DNA from 3 places in the Microbacterium sp. HA-8 genome. Region 3 is predicted to be linked to each of the others. Evidence: riboswitches for the same ligand, from Rfam matches in the RefSeq annotation. Region 3 holds a riboswitch; each other region holds the start of a gene.
What was found. A riboswitch is a leader RNA that binds a small molecule or an ion and turns the genes downstream of it on or off. The one in region 3 is predicted to bind thiamine pyrophosphate.

Region 1: linked by a shared signal. The riboswitch ahead of thiC (phosphomethylpyrimidine synthase ThiC) and the one ahead of AB2L57_RS16270 (ECF transporter S component) in region 3 are both predicted to bind thiamine pyrophosphate.
Region 2: linked by a shared signal. The riboswitch ahead of AB2L57_RS06315 (ABC transporter substrate-binding protein) and the one ahead of AB2L57_RS16270 (ECF transporter S component) in region 3 are both predicted to bind thiamine pyrophosphate.

What each region holds. Positions count from the first base shown of each region.
Region 1 covers NZ_CP162025.1:1,910,573-1,917,322, reverse strand. Annotated here, with positions in the region: gene thiO (glycine oxidase ThiO) at 1-343, opposite strand, end outside; gene thiE (thiamine phosphate synthase) at 328-966, shown strand; gene thiC (phosphomethylpyrimidine synthase ThiC) at 1,194-2,927, opposite strand; TPP riboswitch at 2,923-3,030, opposite strand; partial or broken gene AB2L57_RS09130 (chlorite dismutase family protein) at 3,217-3,516, shown strand; gene AB2L57_RS09125 (ferrochelatase) at 3,513-4,610, shown strand; gene hemC (hydroxymethylbilane synthase) at 4,607-5,521, shown strand; gene AB2L57_RS09115 (uroporphyrinogen-III synthase) at 5,518-6,312, shown strand; gene hemB (porphobilinogen synthase) at 6,309-6,750, shown strand, end outside.
Region 2 covers NZ_CP162025.1:1,313,941-1,320,690, reverse strand. Annotated here, with positions in the region: gene AB2L57_RS06325 (NtaA/DmoA family FMN-dependent monooxygenase) at 1-304, opposite strand, end outside; gene AB2L57_RS06320 (YkoF family thiamine/hydroxymethylpyrimidine-binding protein) at 313-948, opposite strand; TPP riboswitch at 994-1,105, shown strand; gene AB2L57_RS06315 (ABC transporter substrate-binding protein) at 1,137-2,186, shown strand; gene AB2L57_RS06310 (ABC transporter permease) at 2,213-2,986, shown strand; gene AB2L57_RS06305 (ABC transporter ATP-binding protein) at 2,986-3,792, shown strand; gene AB2L57_RS06300 (IS256 family transposase) at 3,826-5,064, shown strand; gene AB2L57_RS06295 (S8 family peptidase) at 5,216-6,750, opposite strand, start outside.
Region 3 covers NZ_CP162025.1:3,408,094-3,414,843, reverse strand. Annotated here, with positions in the region: gene AB2L57_RS16290 (SLC13 family permease) at 1-1,256, shown strand, start outside; gene AB2L57_RS16285 (AI-2E family transporter) at 1,331-2,470, shown strand; gene AB2L57_RS16280 (hypothetical protein) at 2,412-3,794, opposite strand; gene AB2L57_RS16275 (D-alanyl-D-alanine carboxypeptidase family protein) at 3,853-5,196, opposite strand; TPP riboswitch at 5,238-5,348, shown strand; gene AB2L57_RS16270 (ECF transporter S component) at 5,341-5,973, shown strand; gene AB2L57_RS16265 (ABC transporter ATP-binding protein) at 5,982-6,750, shown strand, end outside.

The DNA of each region.
Region 1 (6,750 bases), 1.5 Mb from region 3:
GTGTCTCCGTCGTCAGATACCCGGTCTCTCTCCCGCCATCTGCGAGGGTGCGCACGAATTCCGGGTAGAGAAGCGCTGATCGGAGGGTGAGTCCGAGGAGTTCCTCCTCTTGATGGTGGTATTCGCTGACGGGGGCCAGCATTCCTGCCGCAGCACGAGTCGCCCCCATCGCCGGATCCGGGTCGATGACGCAGACACTCCGACCGCTCCGGACGAGCGACCACGCGATGCCGAGGCCGATGATGCCTGCACCAACCACGGCGACATCGACGCGCGATGCGCCTTTCGTCGACGAGGTCGGGGTGTGCTGCGGATTAGGCTCGGGATATGAACGTGATGTCATCACAGCTGTATCTCTGCACGGATGCTCGTACCCGCCAGGGCGACTTCGCCCACTTCGTCGACGCCGCATTCAGCGGGGGTGTCGACATCATTCAGCTTCGCGACAAAACACTCGAAGCGGCGCCCCAGCTGCGCGTCCTGGAGGTTTTGAAGGATGCCGCCGAGCGGCACGGCAAGCTGTGGGCCGTCAACGACCGCGCCGACGTCGCGGCGGGTTCGGGAAGCCCGATCCTGCACCTCGGCCAAGACGATCTGCCTCTTCCCGCGGCACGCTCGCTTCTCGGTTCCCGAGTGACCCTTGGGCTGTCGACTCACACGACCGACCAAGTCGACCGAGCCAGTGCGGACCCCGAAGCCGACTATTTCTGCGTGGGACCCGTCTGGGCTACACCGACGAAGCCGGGACGTGACGCGGTCGGCACCGAACTCGTGGACTATGCGGCCTCTGTCACTCCGGGAAGCCGAACCTGGTTCGCGATCGGTGGCATCGATTTGACGAATGTGGAGCAGGTCGTTGAGGCGGGGGCTCGACGCGTCGTCGTCGTCCGAGCGGTCACGGACGCCAAGGACCCCTTCGAGGCCGCGCAGGCCCTGCGGGCAGCGCTTCCTGCTCTTACGACCTGACACTCCAACGGCAGCGCCGAGGACCCCGACCTGCCGTTCGCGGTCGTCGGATCGATCAGAAATCGTCGACGCCGATGGCCCAACTAAGCATTCGGGTGTCATCCCTCGTATCCTTCGCGCGTTTCGATCGTTCTGCACAGCCCAACCCCGACGAGTACGCGTGAGAGGTCGAGCAGCGGGCCCGATGAGAGAGTGTGAAAAGGCCGGCTAGTGGTCCACGCCGACGGTCAGCGTTCTCCGACGGTCGGTGCGGGCAGGTAGACCTTCCCACCGAGGGTCGTGAACTCAGCGGACTTCTGCTTCATGCCGGCTGCGATCTGCTGGCTGGACAAGCCCCCGAACTGATCCCTGATGTCCTGAGAAATCCGCATGGAGCAGAATTTAGGCCCGCACATCGAACAGAAGTGGGCCGTTTTCGCAGGCTCAGCAGGGAGTGTTTCGTCGTGGAACTCCTCTGCCGTCACCGGGTCCAGAGAAAGCGCGAATTGATCACGCCACCGGAACTCGAAACGCGCTTTCGAGAGGGCATCATCGCGTTCATGGGCGCCGGGGTGGCCTTTGGCGAGATCGGCGGCGTGCGCGGCGATCTTGTAGGTGATGACCCCCGTCTTGACGTCGTCCTTGTTCGGCAGGCCGAGGTGTTCCTTCGGGGTGACATAGCAGAGCATCGCCGTTCCGTAGCGAGCGATCTCGGTCGCTCCAATTGCGGAAGTGATGTGGTCGTAGCCCGGAGCGACATCCGTGACGAGGGGCCCAAGGGTGTAGAACGGGGCTCCGTCGCAGAGTTTCTGCTGACGCTCAACATTCTCTCGCACCAGATGGAACGGGACGTGGCCGGGCCCTTCCACCATCACCTGAACGTCGAACTTCCATGCCCGCTTGGTCAGCTCTGCCAGGGTGTCGAGTTCCGCGAACTGTGCAGCGTCGTTCGCGTCAGCCGTCGAACCGGGCCGGAGCCCGTCGCCGAGCGAAAAGGCGACGTCGTACTGCGCGAAGATCTCGCACAGTTCATCGAAGTGCGTGTAGAGGAAGTTTTCTTCATGGTGCGCCAAGCACCAGCCGGCGATGATGGAGCCCCCTCTCGAGACGATTCCGGTGACGCGTTCGGCTGTCAGAGGAACGTATCGGAGGAGGACGCCTGCGTGCACGGTCATGTAGTCCACGCCTTGCTCGCACTGTTCGATGACGGTGTCGCGGTAGATCTCCCAGGTGAGATCGTTGGCCTCGCCATTGACTTTTTCGAGGGCTTGGTAGATCGGGACCGTGCCGATCGGGACCGGCGAGTTGCGCAGGATCCACTCGCGCGTGGTGTGGATGTCGTCCCCCGTCGAGAGGTCCATGACAGTGTCCGCACCCCATTTCGCCGCCCATTGCAGCTTGTCGACCTCCTCCTGGATCGAACTCGTGACGGCGGAGTTGCCGATGTTCGCGTTGATCTTCACGAGGAAGGCTTTGCCGATGATCATCGGCTCGGACTCGGGGTGGTTGATGTTGCTAGGAATGATCGCGCGTCCGGCCGCGACCTCCGACCGAACCAGCTCGACGTCGCAGCCTTCACGCAGCGCCACGAAACGCATTTCGGGGGTCACGACACCGTTTCTGGCGTAATGCATCTGCGTCACGACGCGGCCAGCCGCGGCTCGGCGAGTGACCGGCTTCGTGCCTTTCCATTCAACGGACGCAGCACCTCGACGCTCTGCAGAGCGCCCATCGTCCTGAAGGTTGCGTTCACGACCCACATACACCTCCGTGTCCTGACGGTCTTCGATCCACGGGGCCCGGAACGGGTCGAGACCATGGACGGGGTCGCTTCCAGGGCCTTCGGTCCGGTAAGAAATGAACGCGTCGTTCTCTCGCCCATTAGGACTGACCCCCAAGGCGATCTTCGTCACAGGGACCGAGATCTCGTGCTCCGAATCGTGGAGAAACGCGAGTGCGTGCGAGGACATGGCAGAGCTCATGAAGATTCCTACTTCCTTCGCCGGCATTACCCGGACAGGTTCAACGGTCACAGGCTGCGTCAGCCCGATCTCAGCCCCTGCAAGGGCACCCGTGTGGATGCTGAAACGATAACACTTCCACTGGCGTCGATAGCACCTCCCCAACTCCGCGACGGGCAGGGCCGAGATTGATCACCCCCAAGGTGGACCAGCCCAGGCGACGAGGCGACGAGGCTGAAGATGCCAAAGGCGGCAGTGGTGCAGGCCGATGAGGGGACCTCAACCGTGCTCGTCAGCTGCCCCGAAAACCTATCCTTTCGTGCGCTCCTACGAGTGGTACATCCTTCCCGAGGAGGATCGTCGCCGGATGCTCGGTGACCACGGTCGTCTGGGGCGCGAGTTTCCGCAGGTACTCGCGAACACCGTCGCGAGTTTCGCCTTGGGCGACTACGAGTGGATGCTCGGCCTCGAGGCGGACGACCTCATCGACCTCGTCGATCTCATGCGCCACCTGCGGGCAACCGAGGCGCGACTGCACGTGCGCGAAGAGGTCCCGTTCTACACCGGCCGTCGCGTGCGGCTCGACGAGCTGCCCGAGGTGCTGGCGTGACCGCACCGCACTACGACGCCATCCTGCTGGCAGGGTTCGGCGGCCCGGAAGGCCAGGACGATGTGATCCCTTTTCTGAGGAACGTCACCCGCGGTCGCGGCATCCCCGACGAGCGACTTGAGGAGGTTGCGACCCATTACCGCCACTTCGGCGGGATAAGCCCGATCAACGACCATAATCGCGCGCTTAAGGCCGCCCTTGAAGCTGAGCTCTCCGCGCGCGGAGTCAATCTGACCGTACTCTGGGGCAACCGTAACTGGGCCCCCTATCTCAAAGACGCCGTCGTGGACGCTCACGAGCGCGGCTACCGCCGACTGCTCGGGATCGCCACGAGCGCCTACAGCTCCTACTCAAGCTGCCGCCAGTACCGAGAAGACTTCGCCGCAGCCCTCGATGACACCGGCATGGCCGGCGTCATCACGATCGACAAGGTGCGCCAGTTCTTCGACCACCCCGGTTTCGTCGCGCCGTTCATCGCGGGCGTGAGCGATGCGCTCGCCGAGCTCGAAGACCACGGCATCGACCCGGGCCGTGTGCATGTGCTGTTTTCCACCCACAGCATCCCGATCACGGATGCCGAACGCAGCGGCCCGCGCGACGTTGACTTTGGACCTGGTGGCGCATACGCGGCGCAGCACCGGGCGGTCGCCGAGGTGGTGATGGCCGCGCAGCGCACGCGACCGGCGTGGCAGCTCGTCTACCAGTCCCGCTCGGGGCCACCGAGCATGCCCTGGCTCGAACCAGACATCGTGGACGCGATCGATTCCCTCGACCGTGAGGCTGTCGATGCGATCGTTATCGTGCCGCTCGGCTTTGTGAGCGATCACATGGAGGTGATGTGGGACCTCGACACCGAGGCGAGGGAGGCGGCTGAGCAACGCGGCTTCAGGGTCGTGCGTACCCCGACCCCGGGCGTCGATCCCGCATTCGTTTCGGGTCTCATCGACCTCGTACAGGAGCGCATGAACGGTGTCGATGAGGCCGACCGCCCGGCGCTCACCGAACTCGGTCCCTGGTTTGACGTCTGCCGGCCCGCGTGCTGCGAGAACGTGCGTGCGGGCTTCAAGCCCGCCGTGGCGGGGGTCGCACCGTGACCCTTCGCATTGGAACCCGCGCGAGTGCGCTCGCGATGACGCAGACTCGGCAGATCGCGGATCAGTTCGAACGCAGCACCGGGGCGCAGGTGGAGCTGGTGCCGATCACCTCGGACGGCGACCGCAACATGGCATCGCTCGCCTCCATCGGCGGCACGGGCGTATTCGCTGCCGCACTGCGCGAGGCGCTGCTCGCAGGAGAGTGCGACATGGTCGTGCACTCGCTCAAAGACCTGCCGACCACCCCCCTGCCCGGCTTGACAATCGCGGCCACCCCAAAGCGGGCGGATGCCCGCGACGCCCTGTGCGCACGCGACGGCCTCACACTGGCGACCCTCCCTGACGGTGCCAGGGTCGGAACCGGATCGCCGCGTCGCCGCGCACAGGCACTCGCGAAGCGACCCGACCTCGAGGTCGTCGACATCCGGGGAAATGTCGACACGCGGCTCGGTCGCGTCGCATCCGCAGACCTCGACGCGGTCGTGCTCGCCGCCGCCGGCCTCGATCGACTCGGCCGCTCCGGCGAGGTCACCGAGCTGCTCGAGCTCTCCGCCTGGCCCACCGCGCCCGGGCAGGGTTCGCTCGCGCTCGAGGTGCGCGCGGGCGAAGAGGGCCAGGTCTCGGTGCTCAACCATGCTCCGACCCGCCTCCTGGTGGAGGCCGAGCGGGCGGTGCTCGCGAAGCTCGAGGCGGGGTGCGCCGCCCCGGTCGGCGTGACGGCGTCGGTCGACGCGGGGCTGCTGTTGGTCTCCGCCCGCGTCTACGCGCTCGACGGCACGGCGATGCTCACGAGCTCGCACGCGCTGTACCCGGCCGACACGAAAGACCCGGTGGCGGAATTGGCATCGCGCATCGTCGGCGAGCTGCTCGCGAACGGCGCCGCCGATCTGGCGCCGCTGGGTGGCGCGTGACCCTCCCACTGAACGGCTGGCGGGTGTTGGTCCCTCGCGGCGGGCCCTGGGGCGACGATGTCGCCGCGCGGCTCTGGGCGCAGGGTGCCGAGCCACTGATTGCCCCCCTCATCGACTTCACCGGTCCCGAGCATCCGGCGGCGGTCGCCGACGCGATGCAGCGGCTCGAGGCGGCAGAATTCGACTGGCTCGTCGTCACGAGTGCCACCACGGTCGAAGCGATCGGCACCCCGCGACCGCCGGAGACCGTGCGTGTCGCGTCGGTGGGCGATGCGACCACCAGGGCACTGGAAGAGGCCGGCTTCCGCGTTGACTTCCAGCCGATCGTGGATGCCTCGGCCCGCGCTCTCGTCGACGAGTGGCCGGCAGACGGCGCCCGGGTGCTCGTGCCGCAGTCCGCTCTCGCCGACGCCACCCTCGTCGACGGCCTGCGCGCCCGAGGCTGCCACGTCACCATCGTGACCGCGTACCGCACCGTGCCCGTCACCGCCGACGTAGCCGTCGTGGAGGCCGTACGCGCGGGGGAGGTGCGCGCGATTCTCGTCACCTCGGGCAGCGTGGCACGACAGGTTGCAGAGCAATTCGGAGCCATACCTCCCGGCACGATCGTCGCGTGCATCGGGCCGCGCACCGCCGAGGACGCCAGAGAGGTCGGCCTCCGCGTCGATGTCGTCGCCCGACGTCGCTCGGTGGACGCCATGATCCGTTCCCTCATCGACGGCTCGGGTTCTCCCAACAGCCCGGATCCCATCAACAGCCCGGATTCCCCCAACACCGAGGAGACCCCATGAGCTTCCCCGATCGACCGCGACGCCTGCGCACGACGCACGCGATGCGGCGCCTTGTCACCGAGACCCGGCTGCACCCCGCCGAGCTCATCCTGCCAATGTTCGTGCGGGAGGGCATCAGCGAGCCGGTGCCGATCGGCTCGATGCCGGGTGTCGTGCAGCACTCGCTCGACTCGCTGAAGACCGAGCTCGCCACGGCAGCGACCGCAGGCATCGGCGGCGTCATGCTGTTTGGCGTGCCGGAGCACAAGGACGCGATCGGATCGGGCGGGACCGATGAGAACGGCATCCTCAACGTCGCGACGCGCCTCGCGGTCGCCGAGGTGGGTGACGCGCTCGTCGTGCAGACCGACCTGTGCCTCGATGAGTTCACCGACCACGGCCACTGCGGGGTACTGGATGCGCAGGGGCGCGTCGACAACGATGCGAGCCTCGAGCGTT
Region 2 (6,750 bases), 1.6 Mb from region 3:
CCAAGCCGATGTGGGTGGTTGCGGTGGCCACATGTGAGACGGTCGCGATCGGGTCCAGGTAGATGCTGCCCTTGCCGCCGGTTTCGAGTGTTGTCGCGAAATTGCCGTCCCGGTCTTCGGGAACGGCCAGCGCATCCGCGAAGAAAATCATGTCGAACAACCCGCGCTCGAGGGTACGACCAAGGTCAGCATAGAAGTCGCCCCGGAGCCAGTCAGAGCGGCCGAGCGGGTTGCGCCAGTTTTCGGCGTACTGGCTGGTGGGCGGGTTCACCATGCCGACGAAATGCATCCGACGCTGCGTCATTGAGCGCTTCAGTCCGTGATTGTGGTGGGGCTGTTCAGCGAGACCGTGAGGTGCGTCGTGACGTGCTGCACCTCGCGACCGACGGCGATCCACGCGTTCGTGGCGGTCTGCAGCACGGCGGCCAAGTCGCCGTCGAGCCGCGTCGCGTAGTGGTCGGACCCCGAGTAGGCGCCGTCTTCCTTCGCCCGCTCGACGGCCGCGTAGATGGGTGCCATGTGGTTGCTTACCCCCTCGCTGCCCGCGTCGAGGAGCGGGTACAGCGACCAGTGCGCCCGCGCACGGATGCCCGCCGGTTCCAGCGAAATCGGGTCGGCGGCGAGGGCGAACACCCCGGGAGGTAGCTCGCACTGCAGTTCGCCAGGGCAGCCTCGCGACAGCAGGATGCTCGCGGACACATGCGCGCCGCCCCTTGCCGCCCCGGCAACCACGTCGCGGATGTAGCCCAGCACATCCGCCTCCGCACCGGTCACGAAGGTCGAGATGTCGTTCGTCTCCACGGTGAGCGCCGAAGCATCCGCCTCGCGCAGCGCGCCCAGGATGATCGAGACGTAGTCGGAGTCGTACACCGAAACGGTGAAGCGCGCTCCGACCCCATACTCCTGCGGGGTCATGGACTCTGCCGGGGTATTAGTCGGTACTGTCACGGCTACCACACTAGCGGTGCTCGCCTGCGTCCAGATCTGGTTACCATGGAGGTACACGGGAGTCCGGTGAGCCGGGCTGAGAGGAAGGTCATCCAACCTTCGACCGTCGAACCTGATCTGGGTAATGCCAGCGCAGGGAGGCATCTCAAAAACCCCGTGCCCCGACACATATCGAAAGGGCACGCATCATGCGTATTCCATCATCCCGCCGCGCGCGTTTGGGCGCGGCATCCGCTCTGCTCGCCGTCACGGTGGCGCTCGCCGGGTGCACCGTATCCGGCGGCGGGTCATCAGAAGACGGCGACAAACTCACTCCGGTGACCTTCGCCCTCGACTGGGCGCCCAACACGAACCACATTGGCGTCTATGTGGCGGATGCTCTGGGCTACTTCGGAGAGGCGCGTCTCGAGGTGACGATCCTCCCGTATGGGTCGGCATCCTCCCCGCAGTTGGTTTCGGCGGGAGAGGCCGACTTCGGTATCGGCGGACAGGCGAGCGTGCAAACTGCTCGCACCGCGGGGCTCGACGTGGTTTCGGTGTTCCGGGTCACGCAGACCGACACGGGCCGCCTCGTGGTGCTCGGTGACCGCGACGATGTCACCCGCCCGGCCGATCTTGACGGTCTTATCTTCGGCGGGTTCGGCGCCCCGCTGTACTCGGCGCTGGCGGCCGCGACCATCCAGGGTGACGGTGGCGAAGGCACATTCGAGGAGGTCGTCCTTGACACGGGCGCCTATGAGGCCCTCCGCCAGGGGCGCATCGACTTCACCCTGTCGGTGGCGACGTGGGAAAACATCCAGATGGAGCTTGATGGTCACCCCTACCGGGAGTGGCGGTACCAGCACTTCGGCGTTCCCGAGCAGCAGTCGACGGGGATCATCTCCAGCGACGCGTACGTGTCCGAGCATCCGGAGGCAGCCGCGGCGTTCGTGCAGGCGGTGCAGCGCGGGTACGCGTTCGCGGTCGAAAACCCTGACGAGGCGGCCGACATTCTCATCGAGGCCAACCCCGAAACCTTGGGCGCTGCTGAGGAGCTGGTGCGCGAGAGTGCCCGGTTGATGGCAACCGAGGGCTACTTCGTGGCCGAGGGACGCCAGATCGGCGAAGTAGACCCGACGGCGTGGGAAGAGTTCGGCTCCTTCCTCATCGACGGTGGGTTCCTGAGCGACTCCTCGGGAGACGTCGTTACCGAGGCTCCCGACTGGACCGAGTACTACACGGACGACCTGCTGGAGTGAGCATGAGCGACAGGACGAGGGTGGGGGTGGCTGCGCGCGGACTGGCAAGTGCCGTCGCGCCCCCGCTCCTCGCCTTCTTCCTGCTGCTCGCGATCTGGCACACTGTGTCGACGGTCGGGCTCGTGCCGGCCGACATGCTGCCATCGCCAGTGCGCATCGCCACGGTCGGGGTCGCCGAAAACGAGGCCCTGCTGCATCACGCCGTGCCGACCTTACTCGCCACGCTTCTCGGCTTCAGCCTGTCGGTGACAGTCGCGTTCGTCACCGCGACGCTGCTCGACTTCTCGGCACCGCTGCGCCGCGCCATCCTGCCGCTCGTCGTGGTCAGTCAAACCCTCCCGATGATCGCCCTCGCACCGCTAGTCGTGCTGTGGTTCGGCTTCGGTCTGCTGCCAAAGGTGCTGCTGGTCGCTTTCGTTACGTTCTTCCCGATGGTGGTGGGGTTCCTTCGCGGGTTCTCCTCCGCCGACCCCGAGGCGGAGCATCTCCTGAAGTCGATGGGTGCCTCGCGGGTGACCATCTTCCGCATGATTCGGCTGCCTGCCAGCACGGTGTCGTTCTTCTCGGCGCTGCGCATCTCCATCACCTACGCGGTCGTCGGGGCAATCTTTGCGGAATACGCCGGGGCGGTGGCGGGCCTTGGCGTGTACATGCAGTCGGCGAAGAACGTCTTCCGCACCGACCTTGTGTTGGCGGCCGTGGTCGTCAGTTCGCTGCTCACCCTCGTGCTTTACGGGCTTGCCGTGCTGCTGGAACGCCTCTTTGTGCCCTGGTTGCGCATCGAACAGGGGAAGCTTTGATGAGCGGCGGGGTCCTTGAGATTGAACGGCTGGCGAAGTCGTTCGGCACAAAGCCGGTATTGACGGATGTGTCCTTTCAGGTCGCTAAGGGAGAGATTGTCGGCCTCGTGGGTCCGAGTGGCAGTGGTAAGTCAACGCTGCTGTCGCAGCTGACGGGGGCGCAGCGACCGGATGCGGGCAGCATCCGGTATGACGGCGTGCCGATTGCCGATCGCGCTCGACCGTTCGCCTTCATGCCGCAGCGTGATGTGCTGCTGCCGTGGCGTCGCATCCTCGACAACGCCGCAATCGGGCTTGAGGTTGCAGGACATTCGCGACGCGATGCGCGCGCGAAAGCATCCGAACTGCTGGCACCCTTCGGGCTGGAGGGCACGGAGGAGCTCTACCCACGGCAGCTGTCGGGCGGGATGCGGCAGCGCGTATCCTTTCTGCGCACCGTCGTGCAGCGCAGACCGGTGCTGCTGCTCGACGAACCGTTCGGCGCGCTCGACGCGATCACGCGCGACGAACTGCAGCGGTGGCTGCTCGACATCTGGGCGGAGAATCGGTGGAGCATCCTGCTCATCACCCACGACATTCGAGAGGCGATCCGCATGTCTGACCGGGTGCTTGTGCTTTCCGCGCCGGGCACCATCACCGGCGAGGTGGAGGTGACGCGCGACATTCCGCGCGGCGACAGTTTCGTGCGCGACCTGCGGGTGCCCGAGCTCCAAGACAGGCTGCACCAACTGCTGCATGCTGCAGCCCGCAACGCTGCCCCCGCTAGTGGGACTGTCAGGAAAACGGTGGATCTGGGACTGGCCTGACCGAAAGGAAGGGCTGTGAGCCAGACCATCGAGATGATCGATCCTGTGACGGGAGAGATCATTGATCAGCAACAGATCGCCGAGCAGCTGCTTGCGCAGGCGAAGGAGCAAGGCGTCAGCCTCGTCGGGCCCGGTGGCCTGCTTGGCGGGCTGACGAAGACCGTGCTGGAGACCGCGCTCGAGGCGGAGATCACCGAGCATCTCGGCTACGACAAGCACGGCAGCTCGACTGGTGAGAACGCGCGGAATGGGACGCGTTCCAAGACCGTGCTCACCGAGGTGGGTCCTGTCGTGATCGAGGTGCCGCGGGATCGGGACGGGTCGTTCCAGCCGAAGATCGTGAAGAAGCGGCAACGGCGGCTGGACGGGATCGATGAGATCGTCCTCTCGCTCACCGCGCGAGGGCTGACGACCGGTGAGGTCGCGGCTCACTTCGACGACGTCTACGGTGCCTCGGTGTCAAAGGACACGATCTCGAAGATCACCGACAAGGTCATCGAGGAGATGACGGAGTGGCAGAACCGTCCGTTGGATCGCGTGTATCCGGTGGTGTTCATCGACGCCCTGGTCGTGAAGGTCCGCGACGGGCAGGTCCGCAACAAACCTTTTTACGTCGCTGTCGGAGTCACCGTGAACGGTGAGAGAGACATCCTCGGGATCTGGGCCGGCGACGGCGGCGAAGGAGCGAAGTTCTGGCTCGGCGTGCTCACCGAGATCAAGAACCGCGGCGTCGAGGACGTCTGCATCGTCGTCTGCGACGGACTCAAGGGTCTGCCCGAGTCCATCACCACGACGTGGGAGCACGCGGTCACGCAGACGTGCATCATCCATCTGATCCGGAACACGTTCAAGTACGCGTCACGCAAGTACTGGGACCAGATCGCTCGCGACCTCCGACCGGTGTATACCGCGCCGACCGAGGCCGCGGCACGGGCGAGGTTCGAGGAGTTCGCGGAGAAGTGGTGCACCATGTATCCGGCGATCCGCAAGCTCTGGGAGAACGCGTGGACGGAGTTCATCCCGTTCCTGGACTACGACGTCGAGATCCGCAAGATCATTTGCAGCACCAATGCGATCGAGTCTCTGAACGCCCGCTACCGCAGAGCGGTCAGAGCGCGAGGGCACTTCCCGAACGACGCCGCCGCGCTGAAGTGCCTGTATCTCGTGACGCGGTCGCTTGACCCGACCGGCCGGGGTCGGGCACGCTGGGTCACCAGGTGGAAGCCCGCACTCAACGCCTTCGCGATCACCTTCGAAGGCCGAATCAACTGAAATGCGCCAGGCCAGATCCACCGTTAATCTGACACACCCTTGGAGACCCGCGACGTCGAGCGCGGGAGTTCTGCATCTCTGTTGATGCCTGAACGCACAGTCAGCAGCGCTCGGGAAGTGCGGCAGCTGTAGGCCGCTGTCTCAGATCGCGCTACGAGCGGATGCGATCACGGGCACGCTCGCGCGCGCGGAGTCGCAGTCTGTCGCGAACTTCATCGTGGATCGTGTTTGATGTCTGTTCGGCAGTCTCTGCTGACACGACCAGCGCATATCGGATGGTGTTACCGGCACGGAGTCGTTGGGCATCGTCCATGCACTCGACGTGGATCGGGAAGGCATCGCCATCTACGAAAGACATCGAGCGGGTGCCCTGCACGATCTCGTGTTGAAGGCTGCCTCGCCGCACGGCGTTGTGCTCTGCATCGGTTCGGTCTCCACCCGCCAGGGTCGTGTCCGGCGTGCTGAAGTAGACCTTGGCGCTGCGGTACCGAGTGAGCTGGCCGACCGTTGGAGCCATGAATGCCAGCGTGATGGTGAAGCGGTGCCATTCCGCTTTCGCTCGGAGTGAGGGAGGCAGTGGGAAGCCGTAAGTATGGCGCTCGTTCCGTGCGATTTGACCGCCGGCAACGAGGACCGCTCGGTTGGATGCGGCTTCGCCGAGTCTGCTGAGGTCGAGGCGACCGTAGCCGAGCAGAGCCGTCAGCTGCCGCCGAGCGTCCTGGCCATTGAGACCAAGACCGTTGCGCAGGCTGTTCTCCCAGGCGCCCCAGCTGCTTGCATGGGCAAGGAGGGCACGCACGAGCAGCGGGTGGTACTGCGGATCAGGAAGGGGTGCGTCTTCGGGGTCGCGGTTGTCGGACTCAAGGAGGTCAAACAGCCTGCTGGCTTCACGGGTGACGAGCGCGGTCGCGTTACTGGTGCCGTTCGTGAACACCGTGCTGTTGGTAGCACCGCCTCGTCCCGGAGCGGCCACCTGCAAGCCGGGTCCCGTCGCGGCGGTATGAGCCAGGCCGACGGCAACGTCAGTCTGACCGGGCAGGACGATGGGGCGCGTGTAGAGGGCGCGACCTCCGGAGTGATGAAGGTCCGGCTTGACCGACCGATCGACGCCGGGCCCAACAGACCCATAGTGTGCGGGAGCGTCCGGGTGGGTGATGTCCCATACCGTGTCCGGAACCTCGATCTCACCGAGGCCGTCTGAGTGCGTGGCGCCGACGGTGAGGGCGTTCAGGGCGTCGCCAGGCGGAAGGATGCCGCGCAGCAGCGCCGTCTCGAAGCCGTCCCGCATTGCAGCCAGGCGAGCGGCCTCGGTGTCGTGCGCGGCATCGGCGGGGATCGTGAACTCGTCGGTGTGGTTGCCCGCGCTGACGACGAACAGCAGATTGTACGAGTGGGCGAGCCAGTCCAGCAGGCGCCCGACGGGGCTCATTCGGCGCGTGAGTGCTCGCGTCTGCGCGCCAATGGACAGGTTCACAACCCGGACGCTCGGCGCTGCGGCAGGTTGGTTCCCCTCGCCTTTCACAATCCGTCTGATTGCGCGGTGAAGGACGTCGGTGAGCAGACGATTTGGGACTACCTGCTCGTGTCCAGGCATGAACTCGTGGGGCTGCAGGATCGGTCGTACGTAGAGCGGACGATCAAGCGGTGGACCGCCATCAGTGAGGTCGCCGTGAATGATGAGTGACG
Region 3 (6,750 bases):
TCAACGGCGCCGTCGCGGCGCTGCTGCCGGTCGTCGTGGTCGTCGCGGTCAAGGCCCGGATCGTGCCCTCCCGTCTGCTGATCCCCCTCGCGTTCGCGGCGAGCGCGGGATCGCTGCTGACCCTGACGGGCACGCCCGTCAACATCGTCGTCTCGGACGCGGCAGTCGCCGCCGGCGGGCGCGCGTTCGGCTTCTTCGAGTTCGCCCTCGCGGGCGTCCCGGTCGTGGCGCTCACGATCGCCTATCTCGCGCTGTTCGGAGATCGCCTGCTGCCGGCCCGGTCGGCGGATCAGCTGGGCGACCCGCCGACCGACGCGAGCGAGGTGGCCCGCGGCTGGCGCGACAGCTACCAGGTCTCGCTCGACACGGGGCGGATGTTCAGCGTCGAGGAGGGTGTCGCCGAGGTGCTGATCCCGCCGCGCTCGTCGCTCGTCGGGCGCACGGTCTTTCCCGGCATGACGACGCGGCGCGAGAACCTCGTCATCCTCGCCGTGCGTCGCGGCGCGGAGGGCGAGGCGGCACCCAGGCCCGACGGAGAGGTGACGCTGCGACCCGGCGATGCGGTGCTCGTGCAGGGCCCGTGGGAGTCGCTCGAGCGCTACGTGCACACCGGCGACGTGACGCCGGTCACCTCCCCCCAGTCGCTGCGCCGCGCGGTACCGCTCGGTCGCGGGGCGAAGCGCGCTCTCGTGATCCTCGCGATCATGGTCGTGCTCCTCGCGACGGGCGTCGTACCGCCCGTCGTTGCGGGTCTTCTCGCCGCGGGGGCCCTTCTCGTCACGCGCGTGCTGAGCATCCCGCAGACCTACCGCGCGATCTCGTGGACGACGGTCGTGCTGATCGCTGGCATGATCCCGCTCTCGTCGGCCTTCCTCTCCACCGGCGCGGCCGATGTCGTCGCCGGCGCCCTCCTGACCTGGATCGGCGACACCTCGCCCCACCTGGCCCTGCTGGTGCTGTGCGTTGTCACCGTCGTGCTCGGCCAGTTCATCTCCAACGTGGCGACCGTGCTCGTGGTCGCCCCCATCGCCGCGTCCGTGTCGGCGGCCCTGGACACCAGCATCCAGCCCTTCATGATGGCGCTGACGGTGGCGGGGGCGGCGTCGTTCCTGACGCCGATCGCGACACCCGTGAACCTCATGGTGATGCAGCCCGGTGGCTACCGCTTCGGCGACTACTGGCGCCTCGGTCTGCCCCTCGTGATCGTCTTCGTCGCCGTCGCCGTGCTCTGGGTGCCGGTGATCTGGCCCTTCTGATCGTGCGCGGCGGGGCGGGGACGGTACGGCGTGATCCCCGGACCGCACCGATAGCCTGGCCGGGGAGGGTGTGGATGTCTCAGAAGGAGCCGCTGTCGCCCGCGCTGCGCACGCTGCTGGCGCTCGCGGCATCCGTCGTGGCGCTGGCGGGGTTGTACCTGGCGCGCGACATCGCCGGACCGCTGATCCTCGGCGCGGTGCTCGTGATCATCGTCCACCCGGTGCGCGTCCCGCTCGAACGGCGTGGGTGGCCGCGATGGCTCGCCACGACGACCGTGATCGTCGTCGCGTACCTGATCCTCGCGGCGCTGGCGTGGATGCTGTACTACGCCGGCACGCAGTTCGTCCGTCTGGTGATCGACTTCGAGCAGCAGCTGCGCCAGAGCGCCGACAGCCTTCTCGCCTGGCTGCAGTCCGTCGGCCTGGATCAGCAGGCGGCGGATGCCGCCGCCTCGGCGCTGCAGCCCTCGACGCTCCTGAGCCTGGCGACATCCCTCGGCGGCACCGCCCTGGGCGTCGCGACGGCGTTCTTCTTCGTGCTCGCGTACGTGATCTTCATGTCCGCGGACGCCGCACGCTATCAGCAGGCGCCCGAGCTGTTCGGGCAGCAGGCGCACGCGACGATCGCGCGGGTGCGCACGTTCTGCACGGGAGTGCGGCGTTACTACGTCGTGAACGCGAGCTTCGGTGCCGTGGTCGCGATCGTCGACGGACTCGCGCTCTGGGCCCTCGGCATCCCCGTCCCGGCGGTGTGGGCGATCCTCGCGTTCGTGACGAACTTCATCCCGAACATCGGATTCGTGCTCGGCGTCATCCCGCCTGCCCTGCTGGCGCTCGTCGTGGGCGGCTGGCCGATGATGCTCGCCGTGCTGGCGATCTACAGCGTCGTCAACGTCGTGCTCCAGGTGCTCGTGCAGCCCAAATTCGTCAGCGACGCGGTCAGCCTCAGCCTCACCCTGAGCTTCTTCTCGGTCATCTTCTGGACCTTCGTGATCGGACCGCTCGGTGCGATCCTCTCCATCCCGCTCACCCTGCTCGTCCGTGCGCTCGTGCTCGAGGGCGATCCCGGGGCATGGTGGCTGCGCTGGCTCTCGGGAGACACGGCGGCCGCGCCCCCGCGGCCGGCACCTGTGGACGACCCGCCCGCCGAGGCTCCTACGCGACGCTCTCGTCGAGCGGCGCGGCGGCGGGATCGGGTGCGGGACGCTCGATGACCTCGAGCACGAGCACCACCAGAGCGGCGATCACGAGGGTCCAGATCACGAGCCCCGGGGTCAGGGGGCGCACGAAGAGCACGACGGCCGCGGCGATCACGGCGACCGCGGCACGCATGAGCACGCGCTGACGATAGAGCCACACGCCCACCCGGCCGGTGCTGAGCCCGCGCCGCTCCAGCACGTCGCGCAGTGACCCGGCCCCCGAATGCACGAGCCCGCGCAGGCGCCTCGGTACGCGGAACGGTCCCGTGAACCAGCCGACGAGGGCCACGACGATCGCGAGCACGAGCACGGCCACCGCGGTGTCCCGCATCGCGCCCGTGAACGTCGCGAAGAGCACCTCGGCCGCGCGCGCGGGCAGCGGGTCGGGGGTGACGGTCGCGATGAACACGATGCGTCCGATCGCGAAGCCGGCGACCACGATCACCATCGACAGCGCCAGGGTGACGGATGCCGCCACCAGCGCCACCGAACGGCGCCTCGCCACGAGCACCCCGGCGGCGAGCAGGCCGATCGCGATCCAGGGCAGCCACAGCCCCGCGGCCAGCGTGAGTCCGTAGCCCAGCTGCACGCTCGGCAGGGCGTCCGACTGCGCGATCGCGATCGTGCGGTCGATCGTCGGGATGGATGCCGCCAGCCCGATCCCCTGGGCGACGAGGGCGTCCTTGACGGCGTCGATGATCGGGGCGAGCTGGATGCCGATCGTGCCGTCGTCTGCGAGGTCGAGCGCCATGCCCTCCTCGCCCGCGAGCGCTCCCGTCAGCTGTGTGTGGCTCACGCGCAGCGCGGTCGCCCACACGTTCGAGAACGCGTCGGATGCGACGAAGCCCTCGACCGTGCGGTCGATGAGCGACTGCACCCCCTGAGCCGCCGGGCCCTTGAGCAGCTCGAGGGCACGCGTGGCCGCGGGGCCGGTGCCGAGGTCGATCACGCCGTCGATGACGTCGGAGGTGAGGGCCCCGACATCCAGCTGTCCCTCGATCGCCGTGAGCACCTGATCGGCGACGACGGCCTGCACCGCCGGATCATCGGCCAGGGGTCCGTAGGCGGCGACGAATCGATCGGTGTCGGTGAGCTGCACATTGGCCCAGACCGCGACGACGGCGATGGGGGCGAGCAGCGCGCCGAGCGTGATGAGCACGGTCGCCAGCAGCGTCCAGCCCCACGCGCGGCGGTGCGGGACTGCCGTGTCGGCCGGCGCATCGAGCACGAGCGTGTCGGCGGCGCTTGCGGCGTGCGCGGCGCGTTCGCGCAGCGCCGCGTTCTCGGCCTCGAGGGCATCGATTCGGCGGCGCAGATCGGTGGTGGTCAGGCGCGGCATGACGCTCCCCTCGTGGGCTCTGCGCTCACTGTAGCGATGCGCGCGGAGGTGGTGGGGGTCAGCCGTCGGCCAGTCCGAGCAACTCGAGCGGATGCGTGAGCCGCCACCACATGCTCGGGTCCTCGACGGCCGACTGCAGCACCGCGTCGACGTCGGCCGCATCGACGGGCCCCGTGACCTGCAGGGTGCCGGCCACCACGCCCGCGGCGCGGTCGTCGCCGGACTCGCCCAGGGCGAGCTGCGGCGTCGCGGTCGCCGCGCCGCCGTTGAAGAGGATGACGGCGGCGTCGGCGTCGGTGACGATCGGGACGGGCTCGCCCCACAGGGTGGTGACGGTGCCGACGACCGTGCCCGCCGGAACCGCGAGGGTCGGCTGAAGCGGCGCGTCGAGCGAGGCCAGCAGCGCTCGCGCCTCATCGAACCGTGCGGCGCTGGTGTCTTGGCCGAGCACGGCGACGAAGGCTCGCACCGTGACGTCGCCGACCGCGATGTCGCGCGCGGCCAGCAGGTTGTAGTCGCGCCCGAGGAACCCGGTCTTGACCCCGATCACTCCCGGTTCGCCGAGCAGCGCGTTCGTGTTCTCGACGAGCCCCACGCCCGGCAGGTCGACGGAGGGCTTGGCGACGATCTCGGCGATGACGGGGTTGGTCAGCGCGCGCTGCGCCAGGGTCACGAGGGCTGCGGGCGTGGCGACATTGCGCGGACTGATGCCCGAGGGGTCGACCACCGTGATGCCGCCCAGGCCGTGCTGCGCGAGCCATTCGTTCGCGGCTCGCGCGTAGACCGCGTGCGAGGGGGCGATCTGCGCGACGAGATAGTCGGCGTAGTTGCCGGCCGAGCCGATGAGCAGGCCCTCGAGAAGCTGGTACTGGGTGAGGCTCTCGCCCACCACGACCGGCAGCGCCGACTCGCCGGCGGCGATCGTCGCGCGGTAGTCCGCCCGATCGGCGGCGGTGAAGGTGTACTCGGGACCTTGCTCGCCGACCGCGAGCGGCAGACGATCGAGCACGACGAGCGCCGTGACGACCTTGGTGATGCTCGCCATGGGCACGGCCTCGCCGGCGCTCGACAGGGGCGAGCCGAGCCCCGCGACGCCGAGCGCGGCCGAGCCGTCGGCGGGCCACGCGGGCGCGGCGGCGACGGCCGGGTTCGTCGTCACCGCCACCGCCTCCACCCGGGGTGCGACAGCGTGCAGGGGCCACAGCAGCAGGGCGGCGCCGTAGCCGAGCACGAGGACGAGCACGACGGCGAGGGGCGGCAGCAGCGCCGCGCGCCACGCGGATCCGGGGCGGCGGGGGCCGATCAGGTCGCCGTCGTCGTCACCCGGGAGGTCGCCCCGTGCCCCGGAGGTGATCGTGTCGTCGCGCAGCCACGCCAGGGCGGGCGCGGCGGTCGGGGTCACACGGCCAAGATATCGCCCCCGCGGGGGTGGCTATACTCATGCCCACAACACACGGGAGTCCGGTGAGCCGGGCTGAGAGGAAGCGAACCACGCTTCGACCGTCGAACCTGATCCGGATCATGCCGGCGCAGGGAGGAGATCACAATGAGCACGTCCACGTCCACGTCCGCCCCCGTGCAGGGGGGCTTCGGCCGCATCGTCTGGCGCTGGAGGGTCGTCGACATCGTCGTCGCCAGCGTCATCGGCGTCGCCTGCGCCGCCGTCTTCCTGCTCTGGAACGTCGGGTACCAGCTGCCCAGCGAGGCCCTCGCGCCCCTGCTGCCCGGCGTGCAGGGTCTGCTCGCCGGTCCCTGGCTCGTCGCCGGCGTGCTCGGCGGCCTCATCATCCGCAAGCCCGGCGCCGCCCTCTACACCGAACTGCTCGCCGCCGTGATCTCGGCGCTCGTGGGCAACCAGTGGGGGCCACTGACGATCGTGTCGGGCCTCGTGCAGGGGCTCGGCGCCGAGCTCGTCTTCCTGCTCTTCGCGTACGCCGTGTGGCGTCTGCCGGTCGCGATCCTCGCGGGGGCCGGCGCCGGGCTCGCGTGCGGCATCAACGACCGCATCCTCTGGTACGCCGGCGCCGACACCACCTTCACGATCGTCTACATCGTCTCCACGACGATCTCGGGCGCCGTCATCGCGGGAGCGGGGTCCTGGTTCGTCGCGCGCGGGCTCGCGCAGACGGGCGCGCTGTCGCGGTTCGCGTCGGGCCGCGAGGTCTCGCGACGCGTCTGAGCGTCGTGATGACAGCATCCGTTCGTCCCGCCGCGGTCGACGCGCGCGGCTGGGGCTGGCGCTACGCCTCGCGCAGGCGGTGGGCGGCGCGTGAGGTCTCGCTGCGGATCGATCCCGGCACGCGGGTGCTGCTGCTCGGCGCATCGGGTGCCGGCAAATCGACCCTGCTGCACGCCCTCGCGGGGGTGCTCGGCGGCGACGACGAGGGCGAGAGCCTCGGCGAGCTGACGATCGACGGGGTGCCGGCCGCCCGCGCCCGGGGCCGGGCGGGGCTCGTGCTGCAGGATCCCGACAGCCAGGCGATCCTCGCGCGGGTCGGCGACGACGTCGCGTTCGGATGCGAGAACCTCGGCGTGCCCCGGGCGGCGATCTGGCCTCGGGTCGCCGATGCGCTCGACGCCGTGGGCCTGGATGTGCCGCTCGATCGGTCCACCTCGGCGCTCTCGGGCGGGCAGAAGCAGCGACTCGCGCTCGCCGGGGTGCTCGCGATGCGCCCGGGGCTGATCCTGCTCGACGAGCCGACCGCGAACCTCGACCCCGCGGGAGTGAGCGAGGTGCGGGATGCTGTCGCCCGATCCCTCGAACGCACCGGAGCGACGCTCGTCGTGGTCGAGCATCGCCTCGACGTGTGGCTGCCGCTCGTGGACCGGGTCGTCGTGCTGGGGGAGGGCGGCGTCATCGCCGACGGTTCCCCCGACGCCGTGCTGCACGGGCACGGCCGAGAGCTCGCCGCGGGGGGTGTGTGGGTGCCGGGATTTCCCCCGCCGCCGCCCCCGC